Regions from separate parts of the Streptomyces sp. NPDC055099 genome, predicted to be linked through region 3. Evidence: predicted binding sites of a transcription regulator. Region 3 holds the regulator's gene; each other region holds the start of a gene.
What was found. The regulator HrcA, encoded in region 3, represses chaperone genes, less so after heat shock. The targets are predictions, from matches to a motif close to TTNGCACTCNGNNNNNCNGAGTGCNAA.

Region 1 (6,033 bases), on a different contig from region 3:
AGGTCGACGATCGGGCGGCGGTCGACGCCGCGCTCTACCTCGAAGCGGTCCAGCTGGTCCTCACCAGCCGGCCGGCGCAGACGATCGAGCTTCTCGCACGGACGGCCGGTTCGCCCGACTGCGGCGGCGGTTCCCCCGCCGTCAAGCTCTTCGTGCTCTCCGCCGTGGTGTACGCCCATCTCCAGCTCGGCGAGTTCGACAAGGCCACCACGAGCGCCGACACCCTGCGCCAGGAGTGCGAACGGCACGGCGAACAGTGGATGCTCAGCTTCGCCTTCTACCTGCTGTCCAGGGCGGCGCTCGGCAACGGCGACCCGGCGTCGGCCGTCCGGCACGCCCGCGACGCCCTGCCGATCAAATGGCGGCTGCACGACGTCTTCGGTGCCGCGATGAGCATCGACGCGCTGACCTCGGCCATGGCCGACCCCGAACAGGCCGGGCGGCTTCTCGGCATCTCCGATGTCCTGTGGCGCTCCAGCGGTGTCGCGCAGATGGGCAGCCCGCACCTGATGGCCGCCCGCCAGGCCTGCGAGCGCCGCGTCCGCGACGCCATCGGCGACCTGGCGTACGAGGTCGCCTTCCGCCGGGGCCTGGAGACCGACGTGGACGACGGCATCGCCTATGCCCTGGCAACGCCCGAGGGCGGCACCCCTTCGTGAGAAGGAGTACCGCCCTCGGTACGTACGGGACGTAGATCAACCAGAGGTCGATCAGAAGTCCATGTCACCGCCCGGCATGCCGCCGCCGGCCGGGGCAGCGCCCGCCTTCTCCGGCTTGTCGGCGATGACGGCCTCGGTGGTGAGGAACAGCGCGGCGATGGACGCGGCGTTCTGCAGGGCAGAGCGCGTGACCTTGGCCGGGTCGAGGATGCCCTCGGCGATCATGTCGACGTACTCACCGGTCGCGGCGTTGAGGCCGTGACCGACGGTGAGGTTGCGGACCTTCTCGACGACGACGCCACCCTCGAGACCACCGTTGACGGCGATCTGCTTGAGCGGGGCCTCCAGGGCGAGCTTCACGGCGTTGGCGCCGGTCGCCTCGTCACCCTCGAGCTCCAGCTTCTCGAAGACCGCGGTGGCCTGCAGCAGGGCCACGCCACCACCGGCGACGATGCCCTCTTCGACGGCGGCCTTCGCGTTGCGAACGGCGTCCTCGATGCGGTGCTTGCGCTCCTTGAGCTCGACCTCGGTCGCGGCACCGGCCTTGATGACCGCAACACCGCCGGCGAGCTTCGCCAGGCGCTCCTGCAGCTTCTCGCGGTCGTAGTCGCTGTCCGAGTTCTCGATCTCGGCGCGGATCTGGTTGACGCGGCCCTGGACCTGGTCGCTGTCACCGGCACCGTCGACGATGGTCGTCTCGTCCTTGGTGATGACGACCTTGCGGGCGCGGCCGAGCAGGTCGAGACCGGCGTTCTCCAGCTTGAGGCCGACCTCCTCGGAGATGACGGTGCCACCGGTGAGGATGGCGATGTCGCCGAGCATGGCCTTGCGGCGGTCACCGAAGCCCGGGGCCTTGACGGCGACGGACTTGAAGGTGCCACGGATCTTGTTGACGACCAGGGTCGACAGGGCCTCGCCCTCGACGTCCTCGGCGATGATCAGCAGCGGCTTGCCGGACTGCATGACCTTCTCGAGGAGCGGAAGGAGGTCCTTCACGTTCGAGATCTTCGAGTTCACGATCAGGATGTACGGGTCGTCGAGCGACGCCTCCATACGCTCCATGTCCGTGGCGAAGTACGCCGAGATGTAGCCCTTGTCGAAGCGCATGCCCTCGGTGAGCTCAAGCTCGAGCCCGAAGGTCTGCGACTCCTCGACGGTGATGACGCCTTCCTTGCCGACCTTGTCCATCGCCTCGGCGATGAGCTCGCCGATCTGGGTGTCGGCGGCGGAGATGGAGGCGGTCGAAGCGATCTGCTCCTTGGTCTCCACGTCCTTGGCCTGCTCGAGCAGGGCGCCCGAGACGGCCTCGACGGCCTTCTCGATGCCGCGCTTGAGGGCCATCGGGTTGGCACCGGCGGCCACGTTGCGAAGGCCCTCGCGGACCAGCGCCTGGGCCAGGACGGTCGCGGTCGTCGTGCCGTCACCGGCGACGTCGTCCGTCTTCTTCGCGACCTCCTTGACCAGCTCGGCGCCGATCTTCTCGTACGGGTCCTCGAGCTCGATCTCCTTGGCGATGGAGACACCATCGTTGGTGATCGTGGGGGCGCCCCACTTCTTCTCGAGGACGACGTTGCGACCCTTGGGGCCCAGGGTCACCTTGACGGCGTCGGCGAGCTGGTTCATGCCGCGCTCGAGGCCGCGCCGTGCCTCCTCGTCGAACGCGATGATCTTGGCCATGTGAAGTGGTCCTCCCGGACAGGGGTGGCATGCTCCGGATCCTGTCGGTGCCCGCGACGGACGGCCTGCAAGCCTTGTGGTTCCTTGCCCCACCCGGCCTGCGGGCCTCACCGACCCGATCCAAGTTCTGTCACTCTCACTCGGAGAGTGCTAAGCCCAATGATTAGCACTCGACCCCTACGAGTGCAAGCGCCTCTTACGGATACCCGACGTACGAGGGGCGCACGGCCAGGGGCGTGCGGCGGACGCACGAGGGGCCCGCACCCCTGTCGGGATGCGGGCCCCTCGTCACTCGCTAAGTTCGCTGGCCGATCGCGCCGAGATCAGACGGCGAGCTTGACCATGTCCGCCTGCGGACCCTTCTGGCCCTGCGAGATCTCGAACTCCACTCGCTGACCTTCTTCAAGGGTGCGGTAGCCGTCCATCTGAATCGCGCTGTAGTGGACGAAAACATCCGCACCACCGTCGACCGCGATGAAGCCGTACCCCTTCTCCGCGTTGAACCACTTGACGGTGCCCTGAGCCATGCCTAACTCCCCTATTACTGGCCCTTGCACGGACCCGCACTTCGCGGACCCGGGTCAGACCTCACCCCCCCAATGGGTTGTGGAGGCGTGCGCCGGAACGCGTCGACCGCGGCTGAATGTATCTGTCCAACTGCCCTCTGCAACAGGTCAATCGGACGAGAATTCTGGGCACGCCTGATCGGTAATATGCGGAGAATTCGCCGGAGTTCAGGGCAAGTCGGGCCAGACAAATGCCACGGGAAGGGCAAATGGGCAGTGCACTTTGGCTGCTTCTTGTCGCCCTCAGGGCGACTTCGTATATGCGCTCGGCACAAACGGGGAAGCTCGCTTCCCAACTGTACCGCGCTCAACCACATGGAATTGCCCCCTCCGTTTCTCTCGCGGAGGGGGCAAAGACCATTACGCAGGGTATTTCCTTAAAGGATCAACCACCGGCACTGTGCTCGATGGTCAGCCTCCGGCGACGGCGGGGATGATCGAGATCCCCGCGCCGTCCGGCGTCGCGGTCTCGAGACCCTGCTCGAAGCGGACGTCGTCGTCGTTCACGTAGACGTTCACGAAGCGCCGCAGCTTGCCCTGGTCGTCCAGGACACGGGCGGCGATACCGGCGTGGTTCTTCTCCAGGTCGGCGATGACCTCGGAGAGATTGGCCCCCTCGGCGGCCACCTCGGACTGCCCGCCGGTGTAGGTGCGAAGAATGGTGGGGATGCGGACGTTGACGCTCATGAATTCACCTCGGGATATGCGGGCCCCGTAAGGGGCGCGGGGAACTGCGCGACCAGCCACGACGGCGCCGCAGTCAAGCGAACAAGCTCAGTCGGCAAGACCCGCGGAGCGAAACGCCTCAAGGCTGGGCTTGATCGTCGCGGTCGCCTGAGATGTCTCCGCGACCGCGTCGAGGGTCTTGAGGCCGTCACCGGTGTTCAGGACCACCGTGGTCAACGCCGGGTCAATGAGCCCCGCCTCGATCAGCTTCTTCGTGACGCCCACCGTCACACCACCGGCGGTCTCCGCGAAGATCCCCTCGGTCCGGGCGAGCAGCTCAATCGCGTGGACGACCTGCTCGTCGTTCACGTCCTCGACCGCACCGCCCGTGCGACGCGCGATGTCCAGGACGTACGGCCCGTCGGCGGGGTTGCCGATGGCGAGCGACTTGGCGATGGTGTTCGGCTTCTGGGGGCGCACGACGTCGTGGCCCGCCTTGAAGGCGGTGGACACCGGCGAACAGCCCTCGGCCTGCGCACCGAAGATCTTGTAGGGCTTGTCCTCCACGAGGCCGAGCGCGATGAGCTCCTTCAGACCCTTGTCGATCTTCGTGAGCTGCGAGCCGGAGGCGATCGGGATGACGAGCTGGTCGGGAAGGACCCACCCGAGCTGCTCGCAGATCTCGTACGCGAGGGTCTTGGAGCCCTCGCCGTAGTACGGCCGCAGGTTCACGTTCACGAAGCCCCAGCCCTCGCCCAGCGGGTCGCCGATGAGCTCGGAGCAGAAGCGGTTCACGTCGTCGTAGTTGCCCTCGATGCCGACGAGCTCGCCGCCGTAGACCGCGGCCATGACGACCTTGCCCTGCTCCAGGTCGTGCGGGATGAACACGCAGGAGCGGAAGCCGGCGCGGGCCGCGGCGGCGCCGACGGCGCCCGCGAGGTTGCCGGTGGAGGAGCAGGAGAGCGTGGTGAAGCCGAAGGCGCGCGCGGCCTCGATGGCCTGGGCGACGACGCGGTCCTTGAAGGAGTGCGTCGGGTTGCCGGAGTCGTCCTTGACGAACAGCTTGCCCTGCTCGACGCCCAGCTCACGGGCGAGGTTGTCGGCCTTGACGAGCTTGGTCCAGCCGGGGTTCATGTTCGGCTTCTCGGCGACGTCCGCCGGGACGGGCAGCAGCGGGGCGTAGCGCCAGATGTTGTCGGGGCCGGACTCGATCTGCTTCCGCAGGGCCTCGGGGTCACCGGTCGGCAGGTCGTACGCCACTTCGAGCGGGCCGAAACAGGCCTGACAGGCGAAGATCGGGCCGAGGGCGTAGAGCTCGCCGCACTCGCGGCAAGAGAGGCCCGATGCGGGGCCGAGGTCCACGGAACCCGTGGTGGAAGGGGTGGTGTCGTTCGTTGCGACAGTCTGCGCAGCCATGGAGGCGAGGCCCTTTCTCCTCATCTTCCCCGCGACGCATCTCGCCGCGAGACGGAATTGGCACCTTCCCCACCGAGACCTCGCGTGCGCGGTCGGCGGGATGGTTGCCGGGGCTTCAACGGGCCGTATCCCTCTGCCCCTCTGGATGAGCGGTATGGCGCCGGGGGCTTCAGGGGCCCCAGGGCATTTGTTACGCGATGACCCCGGCATGCGATGGTCATCGGCGTTGTTCAAGACTGTAACCGACGGCCTGGACCCTTGAGATAGTCGTCCGAACCGCGAGATGGATCACATGTAGGCCACACACAGGAGGAGCCACCCGTGCTGGAAGAGGCCGAGCGCTGGCTGACCAGGCGCTCCTGGTCCGTTGCCGACCGTCCGCTCAGCGCACTCGTCGCCGCCAAGCAGGCGTCGGGGGCCTCGGTGAGTGTCGTCCTGCCCGCGCTCGACGAGGAGGGGACGGTCGGCGAGATCGTCGCCGAGATCCGCCGTGAGCTGGTCGACAAGGCGGCGCTCGTCGACGAGCTCGTGGTGATCGACTCCGGCTCGCGGGACCGTACGGCCGAGGTCGCGCGGAGGGCGGGCGCGCGGGTCGTGCACCGGGACGTGATCCTGCCGCGCATCCCGGCCGTGCCCGGCAAGGGCGAGGTCATGTGGCGCTCGCTCCTGGTGACCGGCGGTGACATCGTCGCGTTCGTCGACGCGGACCTGAGGGAGTTCTCGGCGGACTTCGTCACCGGCATAGTGGGCCCGCTCCTGACCGAGCCCGACGTGGACTTCGTGAAGGCGATGTACGACCGCCCCCTGGGTGAGACCGCGGGGCAGGGCGGCCGGGTGACCGAGCTGATGGCGCGCCCGCTGCTCAACATGCACTGGCCCCAACTGGCGGGCTTCGTACAGCCGTTGGGCGGCGAGTATGCGGCGCGCAGATCCCTCCTGGAGCGGCTGCCGTTCCCCGTCGGTTACGGCGTGGAGCTGGGGCTGCTTGTCGACGCGCTGCACACCGTGGGCCTGGACGCGCTCGCGCAGGTCGATGTCGGGGTGCGCAA
Region 2 (6,033 bases), on a different contig from region 3:
TGACGGGCCTCGATCATGGATCAAGCATAAGTGACGCTTGGGGTGATCGCCCAATAATGCGTCGACGCTTTGGGCGGGCTCGCCTAGCCTTCCGTCATGAAGCTTCTTTCCGTGAATCTGGGCCGGTTCAAGGCCGTGGACTACACCGACGCCCCCTCGGGCGGCACCGGCATCGACAAACAGCCTGCCGAAGGGGCCGTACGGGTGACGGCTCCCGGCCCCAAAGGCGTCGGCGGGAGCGGCCTCGCCGGGGACGAGGTCTGCGACACGCGGCACCACGGCGGCGACCACCAGGCGGTGTACGCCTACGCGCGCGAGGACCTCGACGCGTGGGAGCAGCTGCTCGGCCGTGCGCTGCCCCACGGCTCCTTCGGCGAGAACCTCACGACGTCCGGCCTCGACGTGAGCGGCGCGAAGATCGGCGAACGCTGGCGCGTCGGGCCCGAGTTGCTCCTGGAGGTGACGTCGGGCCGCATCCCCTGCCAGACGTTCCAGGGACATCTCGGCGAGACGAAGTGGGTCAAGCGCTTCACGCAGCGGGGCCTTCCCGGCGCCTATCTGCGGGTGATCGAACCGGGTGAGATCCGTGCCGGGGACGCGATCGCGGTCGAGCACCGGCCGGAGCACGACGTCACCGTCGCCCTCCAGTTCAAGGCGGTGATGACGGAGAAGCACCTGCTGCCGGGCCTGCTCGCCGCCGGTGAGGCGCTGCATCCCGAGGTGATCGAGGCGGCTCGTAAGTACGCGGACAAGTACGGTTCACCGACGCCGTGATCGGTGGCCCTCGGATCTCACTAGCCTGGGTCCATGACTACGGCTCTGATTACGGGATCGACCGCCGGTATCGGCGCGGCCTTCGCCCGGCGGCTCGCCGGTGACGGCCACAACCTGGTCCTGGTGGCACGGAACACCGAGCGGCTGCGGGAACAGGCGACCGAACTGCACGACCGGCACGGCATCGAGGCGGAGGTGCTCACCGCCGACCTCGCGACCGACGACGGGATCGCCGCCGTCGAGAAGCGCCTCGCGGACCGCAGGAACACCGTCGACCTCCTGGTGAACAACGCCGGGTTCGGCAACAAGGGCCAGTACCTGGAAGTGCCGATGGAGGACGAGCTGACGATGCTCAAGGTGCACTGCGAGGCGGTGCTCCGGCTGACGTCGGCGGCGGCGGAGGCGATGCGCGAGCGGGGCCGCGGGGGCGTCGTCAACGTCGCCTCGGTGGCGGCGTTCGTGCCGCGCGGGACGTACGGCGCCTCGAAGGCGTGGGTCGTGCAGTTCACGCAGGGGGCCGCCAAGGACCTGGCGGGCTCCGGGGTGCGGCTGATGGCCCTGTGCCCCGGCTTCGTACGGACCGAGTTCCACGAGCGCGCCGGGATGGGGACGTCGAACATCCCCAAGTGGATGTGGCTCGACGCGGACAAGCTGGTCGAGGCCGCGCTGTCCGACCTGGCGCGGGGCAAGACCCTGTCCATCCCGGACCCCCGCTACAAGGCGCTGATGGGCGTGGTGAAGGTGACGCCGAGGGCGCTGCTGGGCGGAGTGACGTCAAGGACGGGCAGGAAGTACGGCCCGCAGTAGACGGGCCCCGAAGGGGGCGCGGGGAACTGCGCGAGGACGGACGCCGATTCGCGGACGGCGACGACCCGCGACCCGTCAGACGCGAACCCGAAAAGGACTGAGGCCCGGCTTCCCTTGCGAGGGAAGCCGGGCCTCAGTCACCGTTCAAGCCGAGCGCAGCGGGTCAGTGCGAGTGACCGTGACCGTGGCCCGCGGCCTCGCCCTCTTCCTCGGCCGGCTTCTCGACGACCAGGGTCTCGGTCGTGAGCAGCAGGGAGGCGATGGACGCGGCGTTCTCCAGCGCGGAGCGCGTGACCTTGACCGGGTCGATGACGCCGGCCTTGACCAGGTCGCCGTACTCACCGGTGGCGGCGTTGAAGCCGAAGCCCTTGTCGAGCTCGGCGACCTTCGAGGTGATGACGTAGCCCTCGAGGCCGGCGTTCTCGGCGATCCAGCGCAGCGGCTCGACGGCGGCGCGGCGCACGACCGCGACACCGGTGGCCTCGTCGCCGGTCTTGTCGAGGTTGCCCTCGAGGACCTTCACGGCGTGGACGAGCGCCGAGCCACCACCGGAGACGATGCCCTCCTCGACCGCGGCGCGGGTCGCGGAGATGGCGTCCTCCAGACGGTGCTTCTTCTCCTTCAGCTCCACCTCGGTGGCGGCGCCGACCTTGATGACGCACACGCCGCCGGCCAGCTTCGCGAGGCGCTCCTGGAGCTTCTCGCGGTCCCAGTCGGAGTCCGTGGCCTCGATCTCGGCCTTGATCTGGTTGACGCGGCCCTCGACCTCGGAGGCGTTGCCGCCGCCGTCGACGACCGTGGTGTCGTCCTTGGTGATGGTCACGCGGCGGGCGGTGCCGAGCACGTCCAGGCCGACCTGGTCGAGCTTGAGGCCGACCTCTTCGGCGATGACGGTGCCGCCCGTGAGGGTGGCGAGGTCACCGAGCATGGCCTTGCGGCGGTCGCCGAAGCCGGGGGCCTTCACCGCGACGGCGTTGAAGGTGCCGCGGATCTTGTTCACGACCAGGGTCGACAGGGCCTCGCCCTCGACGTCCTCGGCGATGATCAGGAGCGGCTTCGAGGCGTTGGCCTGGATGACCTTCTCGAGCAGCGGCAGCAGGTCCTGGATGGACGAGATCTTGCCCTGGTGGATCAGGATGTACGGGTCGTCGAGGACGGCCTCCATACGCTCCTGGTCGGACACCATGTACGGGGACAGGTAGCCCTTGTCGAAGGCCATGCCCTCGGTGAAGTCCAGCTCGAGACCGAAGGTGTTGGACTCCTCGACGGTGATGACACCGTCCTTGCCGACCTTGTCCATCGCCTCGGCGATGAGCTCGCCGACCTGCGGGTCCTGGGCGGACAGACCGGCGACGGCCGCGATGTCGGCCTTGTCGTCGATCGGGCGCGCGGTGGCGAGGAGCTCCGCGGAGACGGCCGCGACGGCGGCGTCGATGCCCTTCTTCAGGGCGGCCGGGGAGGCGCCGGCGGCTACGTTGCGCAGGCCTTCCTTGACCAGGGCCTGGGCGAGAACGGTCGCGGTGGTGGTGCCGTCACCCGCGATGTCGTTGGTCTTGGTCGCCACCTCCTTGACGAGCTGCGCGCCGAGGTTCTCGTACGGGTCCTCGACCTCGACCTCACGGGCGATGGTGACGCCGTCGTTGGTGATGGTGGGAGCGCCGAACTTCTTGTCGATGACGACGTTGCGGCCACGGGGGCCGATCGTCACCTTGACCGTGTCGGCAAGCTTGTTGACGCCGCGCTCGAGGGCGCGACGGGCGTCCTCGTCGAACTTCAGGATCTTCGCCATGGGAGCGGTTCAGCCCTCTCGAAAAATCAGGGGGTCCGGGGGAGACCCCCGGAGACATCCAGCAAACGAACTGCGCCCCTCGCCGCCCGGCAATCAGCAGCGGGGTGACCAGGGGCGCAACTCAAAAGCAAAACTGGTGAAGCAGGTGAATTACTTCTCGACGATCGCGAGCACGTCGCGAGCCGAGAGGACGAGGTACTCGTCGCCGTTGTACTTCACCTCGGTGCCGCCGTACTTGCTGTACAGCACGACATCGCCGACCTTCACGTCGAGCGGCAGGCGCTCGCCGTTCTCGAAGCGGCCCGGGCCCACGGCGAGGACAGCACCCTCCTGGGGCTTCTCCTTCGCGGTGTCCGGAATGACCAGGCCCGAGGCCGTGGTCTGCTCGGCGTCGAGCGGCTGGACCACAATGCGGTCCTCGAGCGGCTTGATGGCAACCTTGGAGCTGGCGGTCGTCACGATCCGGTCTCCCCCTTCGGAGATCTACGGGGTTAACAGTCTGGGGTGGCGACCAGGTGGATCCGTCGTCGCGGGTGCCGGACCTGCCCGTCGCTGATTGGCACTCTCCAGTGGTGAGTGCCAAGGCCGAGACTAGGACGACGATTAGCACTCGGTCAAGCGGACTGCTAATTCGCTGACGCGGGTCTTATCTCGACGGCGACGCCGAAGGGCCCCCGCGCCCCTCGGGGCAACGCTTCTCCGCGTCAGGCGGTTCCGTCCCCGCGGGCGTGTGCCGCCCGGTTTCCGGGGCTCCCGCCGGTGGGGCGCAGCTGGGCGACGCCCCCGGTTTTCGCGGCGGCACCTTCTCCGCAGCCTTGCGGCCGAGGCGCTCGATCGGGTCCACCGACTGCGCGCACCCGGTGAGCAGCGCGGGCGCGAGCACGCCCGCCGCGACGGCCGCGGCGAGGCAGCGGCGCGCCCGCGCCCGCCCCGTCACAGGTAGTCCTCCAGCCTGGCCACCGCGTATCCCTTGTCGGTGACCGTCTTCATGACCTTGCGGACCATGTCGGGCATGGTGCCCTTCCAGTCCTCGCGCCCCCGGAAGTGCGTGAGGATGATGTCGCCGGGGTGCAGGTCCCGGTCCCACTCGCGCCACTCCATGTGGTCGGCGAAGGCCTCGGACGCCCACAGCGGCACGGCCTTGATCCCGCAGGACTTGGCGGCCCGCAGCGTGTCCGCGTTGTAGTTGCCGTACGGCGGGCGGAAGAGTTCGGGCCGCTTGCCGTAGCGCTTCTGGATGACGTCCTGCATGCCGCAGATCTCGCGGCGCTGGCCCGCGTAGGAGAGCCCCGGCATGTAGCGGTGGTTGAGGGTGTGGTTGTTCAGGACGACACCGCGCGACTGCATCTTCTTGAAGTAGCCGTAGTCCTCCTTGACCAGATAGTCGCTGAGGAACGCGGTGTACGGGATCTGCAGTTCGCTCATCATCTTGAGCAGCGCCGGGTCCTTCTCGGCGCCGTCGTCGATGGTCAGGAAGACGATCTTCTTCTTGGTCGGGATCGTCGTGAAGACGGGCGGCAGACTCGCCTGCCCCTTCACCTCGAATCCCTTGCGGGTGGTGATCCTCGGCTTCTTCGCCGGGGCGGGCGGTGCGGCCAGCGGGGGCTTGGCCAGGCCCCAGCGCTTCGCGGCGGCGGCGCGGGCGACCTGGGTGACACGGAGTTTGTGGGCGTAGGAGTCGAGGGCGCGGGCGGGCGGCGCGTCCAGGCGCTGCTGACCGGGGGCGGGGTTCGCTCCGCCGTCGGCGCCCGAGGCACAGCCGGAGGCGATCGCGGCGACGACGAGCACGGCCACCCCGGCACGCACCTGTCCCCTTGCTCGACGCCGCGCCGGACCCCGTCTCCGGCTCTTCCGTCTTGGGCCGAATTCGTCGTTTTGTCGTACTAGTTGCATGGCGCCGGATCTTTGCAGCTCACAGGCCCGATGCCGGGTCGACACCGCCACCGGGCGCGCACCATCCACCGACTGGCCCACAATGGGCCGGGTGAACGACCTCGACCGTGCTCCGACCGCCCCGACCGTCCTGGCCTCCTTCTCCGCGCTGCTCACCCCCGAGGGCCGGTCCCTGCTCGGTCTCGACGAGGTGCGGGAGGCCGATCCGGCCCGGGAGCTGGCCGTCGCGACGCGCCTGCGCCGTGAGCACCCGGCGGAGCTGGTCACGGCGGTGCTCGCGCAGGCGCGGCTGCGGCGCCGTGCGGTGGCGAAGTTCGGGGCCGAGGACGCGGGACGGATGTTCTTCACCCCTAACGGCGTCGAGCAGGCGACCCGTACGAGTGTGGCCGTGCACCGCGCCGAGAGGTTCAGGGCCCTCGGCGTACGGAGCGTGGCCGACCTCTGCTGCGGCATCGGCGGCGACGCGATCGCCCTCGCCCGGGCCGGGATCGCCGTCCTCGCCGTCGACCGTGACCCGCTGACCTGCGCGGTGGCGCGTGCGAACGCCGACGCCCTTGGCCTCGCCGACCTCGTCGAGGTGCGCGAGGCCGATGTCACCGAGGTCGACACGTCCGCGTACGACGCGGTCTTCGTGGACCCCGCGCGGCGCGGCGGCCGGGGCCGGATCTTCGACCCCGAGGCCTACTCCCCGCCGCTCTCCTGGGCAATCGAGGCCGCCCGCAAGGCCCCGCACGCGGCGCTGAAGATCGCTCCCGGCATCCCGCACGAGG
Region 3 (6,033 bases):
GGGCTCCTGCGGCGCCTCTTCCCGCACGGAGTTCATCCGCAGGATCAGCCGGTCCTTGCCCTCGGTGTCCTCGACCACGCAGTCGGCCCAGCGCCCGGCCCCGTCGGTCAGGACGACGTCCTCACCGGCGTGCAGCCGCTTCACGGAGACGGCGTGGCGCCCTTCGGGACCATCGAGCACGAAGCGTCGGTTCTCAGAGGATTCAGAGGCCTCAGAGGCCTCAGAGGTCCCGAAGGTCTCGACGACGAAGACGGGCGCGGTCACGCCTGGCTCCCCTGCTGGCTCCCCGGCTGGGTTCCCTGCTGCCCACCGGCCGCCAACGCGGCCTTCGACTCGGCCAGTTCGGCCGCGAGGACCTCCACGAGCTGCCCGGCGGGAAGCTCCCGCGCCATACGGTGGCCCTGCCCCGCCCACAGGGCCATGCCCTGCGCGTCACCGGCCTTGGCCGCGGCCTTGCGCAGACCGCTGGTGAGGTGGTGGACCTGGGGGTAGGCGGCGGGGGCGTAGGGACCGTGCTCCCGCATGAAGCGGTTGACCAGGCCGCGCGCGGGGCGTCCCGAGAAGGCGCGGGTCAGTTCGGTCCGGGTGAACAGCGGGTTGGTCATGGCCTGCTTGTGCAGGGGGTTCGCGCCCGACTCGGGGCAGACCAGGAAGGCCGTGCCGAGCTGCGCGGCGTCCGCGCCGGCCGCGAGCACCGCGGCGATCTGCGAGCCGCGCATCAGACCGCCGGCCGCGACGACCGGGATCTGCACGGTGTCGCGCACCTGCGCGATGAGCGAGAGGAGGCCGAGCCCGGCGCCGTCCGTCTCGGGGTTGTCGCGGTGCGTGCCCTGGTGGCCGCCCGCCTCGATGCCCTGTACGCACACGGCGTCGGCGCCCGACCACTGGGCGGTCTGCGCCTCTTCGGGCGAGGTGACGGTGGCGACGGTGATGGTGCCGACCCGGGCGAACGCGTCGAAGACGTCGCGGGTGGGGCAGCCGAAGGTGAACGACACCAGCGGCACCGGGTCCTCGACGAGGATCGCCAGCTTGGCGTCGTAGCCGTCGTCGCGACCGCTGTCCGGGTCGCCGAGCTGCGTCTCGTACCAGGCGGCCTCACCGGCGAGCTGGTTGCGGTAGACGTCGACGGCGGCGGCATCGGCGTACTCGGGCTGCGGCATGAACAGGTTCACGCCGAAGGGCCGGCCCGTGAGCCCCCGCAGCTGTTTGATCTCCTGGTACATCCCGTCGGCGGTTTTGTATCCGGCGGCGAGAAAACCGAGCCCCCCGGCCTCGGAGACGGCCGCGGCGAGCTGGGGGCACGAGGCGCCACCCGCCATGGGGGCCTGCACGATCGGGAGGCGGCAGAGATCGGTCAGTGCGGTGGGCATGAACGCATCGTGCCACTTCCTGGCCGGGGCGCCGAATCGCGGACCTTTCCCACCCACCCACCCGTCACCCGGCATGATCAGAAGCGCCCCGTAAGGGGCGCGGGGCTGCGACACAAGCGGCTCCGCCGCGGGGCGCGAGCAACCAGGGACGCCCCCATAAGGGGCGCGGGGAACTGCGCGAGCAACCCAAGACAGCCCGCGGACGGCAGATGGCAAAGCGCCCCCGGCGCGGCGTGAACCGCAGCCGGGGGCACCCGAAAAGCACTGCTCAAGGCGCTACCGCCCGTTGAACGCATCCTTCAGACGCGAGAACAGCCCCTGCTGCCCCGGCTGGAACTGCCCCGTGGGCCTCTCCTCGCCGCGCAGCTGCGCAAGCTCCCGCAGGACCCGCTCCTGCTCCGCGTCCAGCTTGCTCGGCGTGAGGACCTCGACGTGCACGATGAGGTCACCGCGACCGCCGCCCCGCAGGTGCGTGACGCCCCTGCCGTGCAGCGGCACCGACTGGCCGGACTGCGTGCCGGGCCGGATGTCGACCTCCTCCAGGCCGTCCAGCGTCTCCAGGGGCACCTTCGTACCCAGAGCCGCGGCCGTCATGGGGATGGTGACCGTGCAGTGCAGATCGTCCCCACGCCGCTGGAACACGGCGTGCGGCAGCTCGTGGATCTCCACGTACAGGTCGCCGGCGGGGCCGCCGCCGGGGCCGACCTCGCCCTCGCCCGCGAGCTGGATCCGCGTGCCGTTGTCGACACCGGCGGGGATCTTCACGGTGAGCGTCCGCCGCGACCGGATGCGGCCGTCGCCGGCGCACTCCGGGCAGGGGGTGGGCACGACCGTGCCGAAGCCCTGACACTGCGGGCACGGCCGCGACGTCATGACCTGGCCGAGGAAGGACCGCGTGACCTGCGACACCTCGCCGCGACCGCGGCACATGTCACACGTCTGCGCGGACGTCCCCGGCGCGGCACCTTCGCCGCTGCAGGTCGTACAGACGACCGCCGTGTCGACCTGTATGTCCTTGGTGGTCCCGAAGGCCGCCTCGTCCAGGTCGATCTCGAGCCGGATCATGGCGTCCTGGCCGCGGCGCGTGCGCGACCGGGGGCCGCGCTGCGACGCCGTCCCGAAGAACGCGTCCATGATGTCCGAGAAGTTGCCGAAGCCACCGGCCCCGAAACCGCCCGCACCACCGCCGCCGCCCGCCTGGGACAGCGGGTCGCCGCCGAGGTCGTAGACCTGCTTCTTCTGCGGGTCCGACAACACCTCGTACGCGGCGTTGATCTCCTTGAAGCGCTCCTGAGTCTTCGGATCCGGATTGACGTCCGGGTGAAGCTCTCGCGCAAGCCTCCGGAAGGCCTTCTTGATCTCGTCCTGGGAAGCGTCGCGGCGCACGCCTAGTACGGCGTAGTAGTCCGTGGCCACTTACGACTCCGCCAGGATCTGTCCGACGTAACGTGCCACTGCGCGTACTGCTCCCATCGTTCCCGGATAGTCCATGCGGGTCGGGCCGACCACGCCGAGTTTGGCTACTGCCTCGCTGCCCGAACCGTAGCCGACGGAGACCACGGACGTAGAGCTGAGTCCCTCATGGGCGTTCTCGTGACCGATCCGTACGGTCATGCCCGAATCCGTGGCCTCGCCAAGCAACTTGAGCAGGACGACCTGCTCCTCAAGAGCCTCCAGGACGGGCCTGATGGTGAGGGGAAAGTCATGTCCGAAGCGGGTGAGATTGGCCGTTCCGCCGATCATCAGCCGCTCCTCGGTCTCCTCGACAAGAGTTTCGAGGAGTGTCGAGAGCACCGTCGCCACCGTGCCGCGGTCCTCCGCGTCGAAGGACTCCGTCATGTCCTGCACCAGCTGCGGCACGTCCGCGAAGCGCCGGCCCGCGACCCTGCTGTTGAGCCGCGCCCGCAGGTCCGCGAGCGAGGTCTCGCCGAACGGGGCGGGACAGTCGATCATGCGCTGCTCGACCCGGCCCGTGTCCGTGATCAGTACGAGCATCAGCCGGGCGGGAGCCAGCGAGAGCAGCTCCACGTGCCGCACCGTCGACCGCGTGAGGGACGGATACTGCACGACCGCGACCTGCCGGGTCAGCTGCGCGAGCAGCCGCACCGTGCGCGCCACGACGTCGTCGAGGTCGACGGCGCCGTCGAGGAAGTTCTGGATGGCCCTGCGCTCCGGGGCCGCCATCGGCTTGACGCCCGCGAGCCGGTCGACGAAGAGGCGGTACCCCTTGTCGGTCGGGATACGGCCCGCGCTCGTGTGAGGCTGGGCGATGAACCCTTCCTCCTCCAGCGCGGCCATGTCGTTGCGGACGGTGGCCGGGGAGACCCCGAGGCTGTGCCGCTCGGTGAGCGCCTTGGAGCCCACCGGCTCCTCGGTGCCGACGTAGTCATGGACGATGGCACGCAGCACCTCGAGCCTGCGTTCACTGAGCATCCGCGCAACACCTCCACCTTTTCACCCTGGGACCCGTCTGCCCCGCGGCCTTGCCTGGCACTCCCCGCAGGTGAGTGCCAGCCTGCACCGCGCCCAGTGTACGGCTGCGAGGTACGGGCCCGGCAAGGGCCGGACCCCATGTCGGTCCGACGGCCGGGGTGACGGCTGCCAAGCCGCCCGCGCGGGGCTAGCGTCGGCTGCATGGACGTGGCACTGGCTTGGGACGAGGCGGGTTGGGAGCGGCTCGCGCCGCATGTGGGACGCAGGCGCCTGCCGGTCTGGGACTGTACGGCGGGTCTGGTCGTCGGCGGCGAATCGGCGCTGATGATCGAGGCGGGCGCGACCCTGCGCGAGGGCGCGGAGCTGCGTACCCAGGCGCGCGGCATCCTCGGTGGGGGCCGCCGGGTCACCCATCTCGCCCTGACGCATCCGCACTTCGACCACGTGCTCGGCGCCGCGGCGTTCGCGGGCGTGGAGGTGTACGGGGCGGTCGGCCTCGACGCGCTGCTCGCGAGGGGACGAGACGAGCTGCGCGAGGACGCCGTGCGGCAGGGGGTCGCCCCGGACGCCGCGGCGGAGGCCGCCGATCTGCTCGTCCGCCCGCGCCACGCGGTGTGCGGGGAGTGGACGCTGGATCTGGGCGGCGGGGTGCAGGTCCTGCTCGCGAACGTCGGCCCGGGGCACACGGGCCACGACCTGGCGGTCCTGGTCCCCGGGACGGGCGACTCCCCCGAGATCGTCTTCTGCGGCGACCTGGTCGAGGAGTCGGGCGAACCGCAGGCCGGTCCCGACGCGGTCCCGGCGCGGTGGCCTGCCGCGCTCGACCGGCTTCTGGACCTGGGCGGCGAGAACGCGGTGTACGTGCCGGGGCACGGCGCGGTGGTCGATGCGGCTTTTGTCCGCGCGCAACGCGCCACACTGGCGGCTCGCTTCGGCGTGTCGTAGCCGCTCGTACGCCGCTTCTCTTATCGTCATGCGAATGCGCCAGTACTCCGCAGACCTCACTCCTCCATGGAAGAAGCCGAAGCCCGTGCCGGAGGTCGCCGCGGAGGCGGACCTCGTGGTGGAGGAGCTGAGCACCGGGTTCTGCGGGGCGGTGATCCGCTGCGAGAAGACGGCGGAGGGTCCGACGGTGACCCTGGAGGACCGCTTCGGCAAGCACCGCGTCTTTCCGATGACGCCGGGGGCCTTCGCCCTGGAGGGCCGGACGGTGACGCTGGTCCGCCCTTCGTCCGCCACCTCCACTCCGGTACGTGCCGCGCGTACCGCGTCGGGTTCTGTGGCCGTGCCGGGAGCGCGGGCCCGGGTCGCCCGCGCCGGGCGGATCTACGTCGAGGGGCGGCACGACGCGGAACTCGTCGAGCGGGTGTGGGGCGACGACCTGCGGATCGAGGGCGTGGTCGTCGAGTACCTGGAGGGCATCGACGACCTCCCGGGGATCGTCGAGGAGTTCTCCCCCGGGCCCGACGCGCGCCTGGGAGTCCTGGTGGACCACTTGGTGCCCGGCTCGAAGGAGTCACGGATCGCGGCGCAGGTGAGTTCCCCGTCGGCCCTGGTGGTGGGGCACCCCTACATCGACGTGTGGGAGGCGGTGAAGCCGTCGTCGGTGGGGATCGCGGCGTGGCCCCGGGTCCCCCGCGGCCAGGACTGGAAGACGGGCGTCTGCGAGGCGCTGGGCTGGCCTCCCCACACGGGTGCCGCGTGGCAGCGGATCCTGGGCTCGGTACGCAGCTACCGGGATCTTGAGCCGGCGTTGCTGGGTCGCGTGGAGGAACTGATCGACTTCGTCACGGCGGAGTAGCCTACGGCGGTCTGCGGGCCCGAACAGTCCCGCCGCTTCGGGCCCCTGGGCCATCACCGCGGCCATCTGCACGTCCGAACAGGCCCGCCGCTTCGCGGCGGATTTCTCCCACCCACCCGCCCGATTGCCCCGCAGGGCTCCGGGACCCGCCGCCGATTGCCCCGCGGTTGCCCGCCCGGGCCGGGCGGCTTTCTTTCAGCCCGTCCGGCGTTTGAGGACCGGGGTCTGGGGCGGAGCCCCAGTTTCGGGAAGGGGTGGGGTTGGGGAAAGCCCCGCAGGGACAGCCCGAACCCCAGCCGATCAGTCCACCAGGTCCCGCACCACCGCATCCGCCAACAACCGCCCCCGCAGGGTCAGCACAGCCCGCCCCTCCTCGTAGGGCCCCGCCTCAAGGAGCCCATCCGCGAGGGCCCGCCCCGCGGCCGCAAG

Region 1: a site for HrcA is predicted at 2,464-2,490, ahead of groL (chaperonin GroEL). Genes of this name have one in related genera too.
Region 2: a site for HrcA is predicted at 3,974-4,000, ahead of groES (co-chaperone GroES). Genes of this name have one in related genera too.

The regions. Positions count from the first base shown of each region.
Region 1 is NZ_JBSGUA010000008.1:333,667-339,699, forward strand. Features, by position in the region: gene ACWFRU_RS21970 (ATP-binding protein) at 1-659, shown strand, start outside; gene groL (chaperonin GroEL) at 711-2,336, opposite strand; gene ACWFRU_RS21980 (cold-shock protein) at 2,660-2,863, opposite strand; gene ACWFRU_RS21985 (MoaD/ThiS family protein) at 3,314-3,589, opposite strand; gene thrC (threonine synthase) at 3,677-4,984, opposite strand; SAM riboswitch class I at 5,002-5,136, opposite strand; gene ACWFRU_RS21995 (glucosyl-3-phosphoglycerate synthase) at 5,306-6,033, shown strand, end outside.
Region 2 is NZ_JBSGUA010000005.1:22,240-28,272, reverse strand. Features, by position in the region: gene ACWFRU_RS14610 (LysR family transcriptional regulator) at 1-17, opposite strand, end outside; gene ACWFRU_RS14605 (MOSC domain-containing protein) at 97-774, shown strand; gene ACWFRU_RS14600 (SDR family NAD(P)-dependent oxidoreductase) at 808-1,581, shown strand; gene groL (chaperonin GroEL) at 1,745-3,370, opposite strand; gene groES (co-chaperone GroES) at 3,521-3,829, opposite strand; gene ACWFRU_RS14585 (polysaccharide deacetylase family protein) at 4,304-5,263, opposite strand; gene ACWFRU_RS14580 (class I SAM-dependent methyltransferase) at 5,346-6,033, shown strand, end outside.
Region 3 is NZ_JBSGUA010000001.1:724,029-730,061, forward strand. Features, by position in the region: gene ACWFRU_RS03270 (16S rRNA (uracil(1498)-N(3))-methyltransferase) at 1-264, opposite strand, end outside; gene ACWFRU_RS03275 (nitronate monooxygenase) at 261-1,370, opposite strand; gene dnaJ (molecular chaperone DnaJ) at 1,647-2,786, opposite strand; gene hrcA (heat-inducible transcriptional repressor HrcA) at 2,787-3,803, opposite strand; gene ACWFRU_RS03290 (MBL fold metallo-hydrolase) at 4,005-4,748, shown strand; gene ACWFRU_RS03295 (DUF3097 domain-containing protein) at 4,783-5,604, shown strand; gene hemW (radical SAM family heme chaperone HemW) at 5,905-6,033, opposite strand, start outside.